Regions from separate parts of the Sulfuriflexus sp. genome, predicted to be linked through region 2. Evidence: predicted binding sites of a transcription regulator. Region 2 holds the regulator's gene; each other region holds the start of a gene.

Region 1 (3,281 bases), on a different contig from region 2:
ATTATCAACCTTAACTGGGAAGAGGTCCTGCCGGCACCCAAGGTTGCGGGCAAGCAGCATTACCTGACCGCCGTCACGCGTGTGGAGGGTGAAATCGTCGAGATCATCGATGTGGAAAAGGTACTGGCCGAGGTCATTGGCGAGACCCTGGTTGTTTCCAACAATATTCTGGACAGCGACCAGGCGGGCATGCAACGCGGCAAGCGCATCATGGTGGTGGATGATTCGAGCGTCGCCCGAAACCAGATCCGACGTACCCTTGAGCAATTGGGTATCGAATGCATTATCGCCAACGATGGCAGACAGGCCCTGGACATGCTCAAGGAAATGGCCAGCACAGGTCCTATTAAGCTGCAGCTCGATATGCTGATCTCGGATGTGGAAATGCCGGAAATGGACGGTTATACCCTGACCTCCTCCGTGCGCAAGGACGACCGCCTGAAAGACCTGTTTATCGTCTTGCATACATCATTAAGTGGCGTCTTTAACGAGTCGATGGTCAAGAGCGTGGGCGCCGATCGGTTTATTGCCAAATTCAATGCGGACGACCTCGCCAATTTTGTCCTTGAGCAACTTGGTTGTGAATCAGAGGTAGAGGCAACGGGTTAAACCCCGTTCGCTACAGATTTTATGTCTGAAAAGTGTGCCAGCAAGGGTATTAAGCCTTTAATTACGGTATCCTGTCGCCCCAGGTTTATTCGTTAATCAGGTGTACCGGTCTTGAGCAAGGCAATTTCTCCCGAAGAATACAGGCTTTTTAGTGACTTCCTCGAAGACGCATGCGGTATTGTGCTGGGCGAAAACAAGCACTATCTGGTTACCAGCCGCCTGCAGCGGCTCATGGACGAGCTGAACATCCCGAGCCTCAGTGAACTGGTCAAGCGGATGGGATCTGCCGGAGGGAAATCGCTACAAGTCCGTATTATCGATGCCATGACGACCAACGAGACACTCTGGTTTCGCGACAGCCACCCCTTCGATATCCTGCGCAACGATATTTTTCCTGAGTTATCCAGGGAACGGAGTCGCCCCCTGAAGATCTGGTCGGCGGCCTGCTCAAGCGGGCAAGAGCCATACACCATGAGCATGGTCGCGCAAGAATATGGCATGGCTAACCCCGGCAAGCTGGCCAGGGGGGTGGAAATTCTGGCCACGGACATTTCAAAAACCGTACTGGAACAAGCCAGAGCCGCGACCTATGACAATATGTCCCTGGCCCGTGGTATGTCAGAGGAACGCAAACTGCGTTATTTTCGCGACCTGGGTAACCGGCAGTGGGAGCTGCGCAAGGAAATCCGTGAGCGGGTACGCTTCACCGAACTCAACCTGATGCAAAGCTACCTCTCCCTCGGCAAGTTCGACATCATCTTTTGCCGAAACGTGCTGATTTATTTCTCCGCCGACCTGAAGCGGGACATCATTGGCCGCCTGGCCAGGGCCCTGAACCCCCGCGGCTATTTGTTCCTCGGCTCATCTGAATCCCTCGCCGGGCACAGCGACATGTTCGACATGATCCGCAGTGGCGGCGCGGTGTATTACCGACTCAAGGGTTAATTGATGATTGCGGAATGATGATTGATGAATGCTAAAACGCTCAATGGTAGCATCCGTTTCATGAGTCTCTAATTTTGATCCCGGGAAATCGTAGTTTGTAGGATTAGCGCGGAGGCGCGTAATCCGACGTGCCCATGTTGATATCGGCGTCGGATTACGTCGTTTCACTCCTAATCTGCCCTACAGACTTAAAGGTTAATTGATGATTGCTGAATGATGATTGATGATCGATAGAAGGCTCATTGGTAGCATCCGTTTCATGAGTCTCTATTTTGATCCTGGGATCCCGTAGTAAGAAAGCGCTGAATGATTATCAGCGGGGAATACAAAAATCATCAATCATCATTCAGCAATCATCAATTTCTTTTGCCGCCTATAGGCACAAGCTTGCCACCCGCACCGTCTGGATGCCCGGGTGATCCTTCCTAACTAACTGTAAATAATAATAAAACCAAACTTGGCACGACGTTTGCTCCTGTCTGTGTGAAGACAACACACAGCGGAGCAACACATGATACTGAGTTTTGACAATGCATTCGGGGTTCATACCAGGGCCTTGAGCCTGTATGCCCAGCGCAGCAGCGTCCTGGCCTCGAACCTGGCTAACGCCGACACACCGGATTACAAGGCTCGTGATATCGACTTCCGCAGTGCGCTGGGGCAGGCCGAAGCGGGGCTTGGCAAGGCCCGGCATCTGCAGGCCACCCACGAGAAGCATTTTGGTGTGTCTGGCAACGAAGGCGACTGGTCTGCCGAGACCCTCTACCGCACCCCCTTGCAACCTTCACTGGATGGCAACACCGTCGACGTGCAGGTCGAGCAGGCCGCCTTTACCGATAACGCCATGCGCTACATGGCCAGTCTGCGTTTTGTCACCGGTCGTGTACAGGGCCTGATGACTGCACTGAGGGGAGAATAAGCCATGTCCTTACTCGGAAACTTTGATATCGCCGGTTCTGCCCTGAGCGCGCAAACCGTGCGCCTGAACACCGTGGCCTCGAACCTGGCCAATGCCGAAACCGTCAGTGGCAGCGCCGAAGATACCTACCGGGCCCGCATGCCGCAGTTCGAGACAATTTTTAATGACGCCATGACCGGCTCGGGTGATTCGGCAAGCATGGGTGTGCAGGTCAGGCAGGTTCTTGAAAGCGAGGCCGCGCCGCGCCAGCAATACCAGCCGGAACACCCGATGGCGGATGAGCAGGGTTATATCTGGCTGCCGAATGTGAACGCCGTTGAAGAAATGGCCAATATGATTTCAGCATCACGCTCCTACCAGTCGAATGTGGAAGTGATGAATACCTCCAAACAGTTGTTGATGCGCGTCCTGAGCCTGGGCCAGTAAGGAGTAACAAACGATGAGTACAATTAATACAGACGCACTGCAAAGTCTCGGCATCGCCAGTAACCGCGACAATGCCAACAAGGCAAACGCCGAGGACAAGGAGCTGGGACAGGAACAGTTCCTCGAGTTGATGGTGGCGCAGGTGCGTAACCAGGACCCGTTCAAGCCGATGGAAAACGGTGAGTTCCTGTCCCAGATTGCGCAGTTCAGCACCGTCAACGGCATCCAGGATTTACAGGATTCCTTTTCATCTCTCTCCGGTTCATTGAGTTCCAACCAGGCCTTGCAAGCCTCGGCCCTGGTCGGGCGTTCGGTAATGGTCAACAGCGACGTCGGGGTCTTGCCGGCAGGCGGTTCACTGAGCGGTGCGGTTGGTGTGCCA
Region 2 (3,281 bases):
GATGCCTTGAGACAGATGGATAAAGGCTCCAATGGCCTTGTTGCCGGTCGCGATGCGACCATGTGGTATGGCCACACCATGGCCAAGGCCAGTACTACCCAGGCGTTCACGCGATAGCAGGCTATCGAAGATCTCACCCTGGGTAAGACTGGCATCGGCATTCAGCATGAGTGCACTGACTTCCTCCAATGCACGTTTCTTACTTGCCGGACTCGCTGCACAACTGATGCGGTCTGCTGTAAGGATATCGCTGATTTTCATATTACCTCGATTATTCTTGGTTATTCAGTTTCCTGAGGTTCCTGGATTTCCTGATCCTTCAGGCTGTTTCTGGCACGATGGTCAGTGGCTTTTTCCTTGTGCTTGATAATCTGCCGATCAAGCTTGTCGGTCAGTGAATCGATCGCAGCGTACATGTCTTCATCAACAGATTCCGCAAACAGGTTGTGGCCCGCTATATGGACAGTGGCTTCGGCTTTCTGGCGGAGTTTTTCTACACTTAGAATAACGTGCGTGTTGGTGACATTGTCAAAGTGACGCTCAAGGCGTTCAAACTTGGTGTTCACATAATCACGCATCGAGTCAGTGATGTCGATGTGATGTCCAGTGAGGTCGATTTGCATAATAGTGCTCCTCTGGTTTAGTGCTGATGCGAGATTACATCAGCCGTTTACGTTCATTGGAAGGCGGGATCGACATGGCTTCCCGGTACTTTGCGACCGTGCGTCGAGCCACGTTAATACCCTGTTGTTCAAGTAGCGAAGCGATCTTGTTATCACTTAATGGTTTTTTCGGTTCTTCTGCCGCGACAAGTTTTTTTATCAGGGCGCGGATTGCTGTCGAAGAGCATTCGCCGCCGCTGGCGGTACTGACATGGCTGGAAAAAAAGTATTTCAGCTCAAAGATGCCACGTGGTGTGTGCATATACTTGCGCGTGGTTACACGGGAAATTGTCGATTCATGCATCTCTACCGCCTCGGCGACATCATGCAGCACCAGCGCCTTCATGGCCTCTTCGCCATGCTCAAGAAAGCCTCGCTGATGTTCAACGATACAGGTCGCCACCTTGAGCAGGGTTTCATTACGGCTTTGCAGACTCTTTAATAACCAGCGTGCCTCCTGCAGGTTATCCTTCAGGAAATTGTTGTCCTCGCTGTTATCGGCGCGACGGATCATGCTGGCATAAAGGCTGTTGATACGCAGTTTGGGCGCGACATCCGGGTTTAGTTCAACCCGCCACACGCCCTTGTACTTGCGGACATAAACATCAGGAACGATGTATTCGGTGCGCTGGCTGGAAAGGTGACTGCCGGGGCGAGGGTTCAGCGAACGAATCAATGCGATGACCTGTTGCATGTCCGTTTCAGCCAGCTTCATGCGCCGCATCAGTTGCGTATAATCATGGGCGGCCAGCAGGTCGAGGTGTTCGGCGACAACGTGTATGGCCTGTTCGCGCCAGGGTGTTGCCGGGTCGAGCTGGCGTAACTGCATGAGCATGCATTCACCAAGGTTGCGGCTGGCGACACCCGGCGGGTCAAAGTTCTGTACCTGGCGCAAGACGGCCTCGACCTCATCGAGTTCGAGTTCGGGCAAGTCTTTCTGCAAACTTTCAAACAGGTCTTCGGTGCTGCTTTCCAGGTAACCGTCTTCGCCGACGGCGTCGATGATCGCGGTGGCGATAGTTGTATCGGTTTCCGAAAAGGGGGTCATGTTCATTTGCCAGCTCAGATGATCATGCAGGTCTTGTTCGTCATCACTGTTGATCTCGAATTCACGCTGGCTGAACTCGGCGTTGGCAGCGCCACTGGACTGGTAAGTACCGGTTTCGTAAATGTCATCCCAGGCGGTGTCGACGGGCAGGTCATCCGGTATATCGGTTTGCTGCATGGCCTTGTCGGTATCGGTGGTAGCGAGATTTTCCTGGGCAGAGGCTTTTTCCTTCTCGCCGTTGCTGTCGTTTTGCGGATTAGCGGGTCCCTCTTCGCTATCGCCTTCGGCGATCTCGAGCATCGGGTTGCTTTCGAGGGCCTCCTGGATCTCTGAACTCAGCTCCAGTGACGACAACTGCAACAGCCGAATGGCTTGCTGCAGCTGGGGAGTCATGGTCAGGTTCTGACCCAGACGAAGCTGGATGGACTGCTTCATGTATGGTTCGAGTCTTTCATTAGAGGCGATGTATTATCTACCTGACATTCTAGCGCAACATCTGTGCCAGTACAGGGGCTTTCGGGCCTAAAGTGTAAAATGTTGTCCCAGGTAGACTTCGCGCACCTGTTTATTGGCCAGCAGGTCTTCCGGTGCACCCTCGGCGATGATTTCGCCGGCGTTCATGATGTAGGCACGTTCACAGATCCCCAGGGTTTCGCGCACGTTATGGTCCGTAATCAAAACACCAATGCCAAGATCCCGTAAGTGTTTGATAATAGAGTTTATATCGACGACAGAGAGCGGGTCTACGCCGGCAAAGGGTTCATCAAGGAGGATAAAGTGCGGGCGTGTGGCCAGGGCACGGGCAATCTCGACCCGGCGGCGTTCCCCCCCGGAGAGGCTCATGCCCAGGTTGTCGCGGATATGCGAGATATGCAGGTCGCGCAGGAGTTCCTCGGTCTCGATGTCGATTTGCTCGGTGGATAAATCCGGCATTGACTGCAGGATGGCGCGGATATTGTCTTCGACACTGAGTTTGCGGAAGACAGAGGCCTCCTGGGGCAGGTAACCGATACCGAGACGGGCACGACGGTGCATCGGCAAGCGACTGATGTCGGCATCGTCGAGAAAGATATGCCCGGTATCGGCTGCGATCAGGCCGACTACCATGTAAAAACTGGTTGTTTTGCCCGCGCCGTTCGGGCCGAGCAGGCCGACGACCTCGCCGCTCCTGATCTGCAGGGTGACATCGTTCACTACTTTCCGCGAACGGTAGCTCTTGAACAGGTTTTCGGCGCGCAGGCTACTCATTGCTTGCCGTCTTTCTTGCCCGGTTGCAGGGTCATTTGTACGCGACCCTTCTTGCCTTCGCCATCGTCAGTCTTGCCACCGCGTGCCTCGACCGTGTCACGTTTGGAATCATAGACAATATGCTCGCCGCGGAAGATATCCCCTCCCTGAATGACATTGCCCTGACGGCGGATGATAAGGACTTCCTTGAGCGCATCATAAAACAGTTCCCGGCCCTCGGCGACGACGTCATCGGGCTTGCCATCGGGGCGTTGCTGAAAATGCGCGAGGTTGCCGGTCGAGTGAATCTTGTCGAGGTCTTTTTGCTCATCACGATAGACCAC
Region 3 (3,281 bases), on a different contig from region 2:
GGCAATGTAACCATCGATCACATCATCGGTAAATACTCCGCCTGCCTTGAGGAAGGCACGGTCTTCATCGAGGGCCTCAAGGGCCTGATCAAAAGAGTGACAAACCTGCGGGATCAAGGCTTCTTCCTCCGCCGGTAAATCATAGAGGTCCTTGTCCATGGCATCACCCGGGTGGATCTTGTTCTGGATACCGTCAAGGCCGGCCATCAACATGGCCGAGAAGGCCAGGTAAGGGTTGGCGGTTGAATCGGGGAATCGAACTTCGATACGGCGACCTTTCGGGTTAGTCACAAACGGGATGCGTATAGAAGCAGAGCGGTTACGGGCTGAATAGGCCAGCATAACCGGAGCCTCGAAGCCTGGCACCAGGCGCTTGTATGAATTGGTCGAGGCATTGGTAAAGGCGTTCAGGGCCTTGGCATGCTTGATGATGCCGCCGATGTAATACAGGGCGATATCCGACAGGCCGCCGTACTTGTTACCGGTAAACAGGTTCTTGCCGGCCTTGGCGATAGACATGTGCACATGCATCCCGCTGCCGTTATCACCAACCAGGGGCTTCGGCATGAAGGTCGCTGTCTTGCCATAAGCATGCGCAACATTCTGGATGACGTACTTGAGGACCTGGACTTCATCAGCCTTGGCAACCAGCGAGTTGAAGCCGACACCGATTTCACACTGCCCGGCGGTCGCTACTTCGTGGTGATGGACCTCAACGGTCTGCCCCACATCTTCCAGGGCCAGACACATGGCAGAACGCATGTCCTGCAGTGAATCCACTGGAGGAACAGGAAAATACCCGCCCTTCATTGTTGGCCGATGACCGATGTTACCGTCTTCGTAAACTCGCTCGGAGTTCCACTCGGCTTCTTCAGAATCAATCTTGCAGAAGGAACCGCTCATGTCGGCGCCCCAGCGGACATCATCAAAAATAAAGAATTCGTTTTCCGGACCGAAGTAGGCAACATCCCCTACCTTGGTTGAGGCCAGGTATGCCTCGGCGCGCTTGGCGATGGAACGCGGGTCACGCTCGTAACCCTGCATGGTATCCGGCTCGAGGATATCGCAGCGGATGATCATGGTTGGCTCATCCATGAACGGGTCCATGTAGGCGGTAGTCGTATCCGGCATCAGGATCATGTCTGATTCGTTAATGCCCTTCCAGCCGGCAATCGATGAGCCGTCAAACATCTTGCCTTCTTTAAAGAAGCCCGCATCGACTTGTGAGGCAGGCAAACTGACGTGCTGCTCCTTGCCGCGTGTGTCGGTAAAACGCATATCGACAAATGCGACATCGTTGTCTTTCATCATCTTGTTAACTTTTGCTACGGACATTTTGTTTCCTCCGAAATCAGCCGATTGTCCTGAATTTTCTGTTAGTCGCCCTGGCGACGCCACAAACTTGGTATCACTTTAGTGCATGAACCATGCCACTTACTAATATATTGAATCTGTTATAAATATTGAGAGTAGACTTCGTTAAATAAATACTGTTTGCTCCATTGTGGTGCGCATACATTAACGGCGCACTAATATGGTGCATTTTAGCCTGTGAAACATATGGCTACTTCCGCGATTTCATCATCATCGCGAGTGGCGCGCTGCAGGCGCTCGCCTAATTCCGTAGCCTGCCTGCTATCGCTGACCACGGCCAGCGGCAGCTTTGCCTCGACGTGAATCTTGCCGTTCAGGTAATGCAGGTTATAACTATTAATTTCTTTTGCTTCCGGGATACCGGCCCAGTATTGCTGCAAGCGGGCTATTATCTGCCTCCTGTCAGGCAGATCGCAACAGTCCATCGCAAATTCATCGTCTTCCGGGTCGATATGCACCATCACATCGCTGACTTCCTCAATATCATCAATTAGCTGGCGACGGACCATTTCGCTGATCTGGTGGCCTTCCGACACGCTGAGTTTCGGCTGCACCTGGATGTGCACATCAACGAAGGCATCGGGCCCCATTCGCCGGGAGCGCAGCATATGCAAAGCCACAACGCCGTCAACATTCTTGATGGTTTCGCGAATCTTCACAATGCGTTCTTCATCCAGACCCGTATCTATCAATTCCCGGATACTGTGCCAGGCAAGTTCCTGGCCGATCCGGGCGATCATCAAGGCCACACCGATGGCCGCAATGGCGTCCAGATAATCCAGACCCGACATCGCCCCGAGCACACCAACAAACACAATCACCGAGGAGATTGCATCGCTACGACTGTGCCAGGCATTCGCGCGCAACATGCGGGAGCGCAGTTTGTGGGCCACATGCATGGTGTAATGGTAGATGACCTCTTTTGCCACGACCGAGATTGCCGCCACGACCAGTGCCAGCCAGCCCGGATGTAACAGGGTCTCCGGTGCAAACAGGCGTTCTACGGCATCCCAGGCAATACCGACGGAAACGAGTATCAGTGCCGCGCCCAGTGCTACGGTCATGGCGGTTTCAATCCGCCCATGCCCGTAAGGGTGATCTTCATCGGCATCACGACTGGCATGCTTGGCAGCGAACAAAACCATAAAGTCAGTCGCCAGGTCGGACAGTGAATGCACGCCATCGGCGATCAATGCCTGTGAATGCGCAATACCCCCCACAACCATCTTCGCGATGCCCAGGAGCAAATCCACCGCGCTGCCGATGAGCGTGACCTTGCGCACTTCTTTATAGCGCAGGTCCTGCGGGCTCATGCCTTTGCTATGGGTGTGGGCCATTATGTCGGTTCTCCAACACGCACCGTTATGCTGACTTCATGTTTTGTTTCTTTTGTTTCGATTACTTCATGGCCATTGATACGGCACCAGGCCGGGATATCATTCAGCGCCCCCGGGTCGGTGCAAAGTACTTCCAGCGTGTCACCGGGGTTCAGTTCGGCAACACGATCCTGTGTGCGGATCACCGGCATCGGGCACATCAGGCGATGAGCATCGAGTCTGTAATGGGTCATTTTAGCCTGTTATTACCTTATATATACCATGCCGGCGGGATATCGCCCGGTGGCATGGGCGTTACCTCAAGTATCTTTGCCACGCCTTCCTTGCCGGTGTATTCAAGCGTCACCGTCCCGGCCTCGCGACCCTGCCCGTAACGCGCAGCGATACGCGCGGCGAGTTCGATATCCTCATCCGTTAACTCACCGTCGAGCAATACCAGCGGCCCGGCATGGCTGGTGGTTTTCAGATTTGCGTAGGTTTTGCGATAACCGGAGAGAAAATTATTTTCACCTTCTTCACGACCGACGATCAACTTGAACTGTGGACGCGGACGAATATGCCGTCCCACCT

Evidence for each region. The regulator sigma-54, encoded in region 2, starts transcription at its own class of promoters, with help from an activator protein. The targets are predictions, from matches to a motif close to TGGCANGNTNCNTGCTT.
Region 1: the regulator sigma-54 is predicted to act here: its motif matches at 2,013-2,029, upstream of flgB (flagellar basal body rod protein FlgB).
Region 3: the regulator sigma-54 is predicted to act here: its motif matches at 1,417-1,433, upstream of glnA (glutamate--ammonia ligase).

What each region holds. Positions count from the first base shown of each region.
Region 1 is NZ_JAVVES010000035.1:16,042-19,322, reverse strand. It holds gene RQ738_RS07935 (chemotaxis protein CheV) at 1-609, shown strand, start outside; gene RQ738_RS07930 (protein-glutamate O-methyltransferase CheR) at 721-1,554, shown strand; gene flgB (flagellar basal body rod protein FlgB) at 2,066-2,473, shown strand; gene flgC (flagellar basal body rod protein FlgC) at 2,477-2,899, shown strand; gene RQ738_RS07915 (flagellar hook assembly protein FlgD) at 2,913-3,281, shown strand, end outside.
Region 2 is NZ_JAVVES010000010.1:6,243-9,523, forward strand. It holds gene ptsN (PTS IIA-like nitrogen regulatory protein PtsN) at 1-261, opposite strand, end outside; gene hpf (ribosome hibernation-promoting factor, HPF/YfiA family) at 282-623, opposite strand; gene RQ738_RS02805 (RNA polymerase factor sigma-54) at 658-2,145, opposite strand; gene lptB (LPS export ABC transporter ATP-binding protein) at 2,233-2,958, opposite strand; gene lptA (lipopolysaccharide transport periplasmic protein LptA) at 2,955-3,281, opposite strand, start outside.
Region 3 is NZ_JAVVES010000022.1:3,598-6,878, forward strand. It holds gene glnA (glutamate--ammonia ligase) at 1-1,335, opposite strand, end outside; gene RQ738_RS05835 (cation diffusion facilitator family transporter) at 1,545-2,711, opposite strand; gene RQ738_RS05840 (sulfurtransferase TusA family protein) at 2,711-2,944, opposite strand; gene RQ738_RS05845 (tRNA (5-methylaminomethyl-2-thiouridylate)-methyltransferase) at 2,962-3,281, opposite strand, start outside.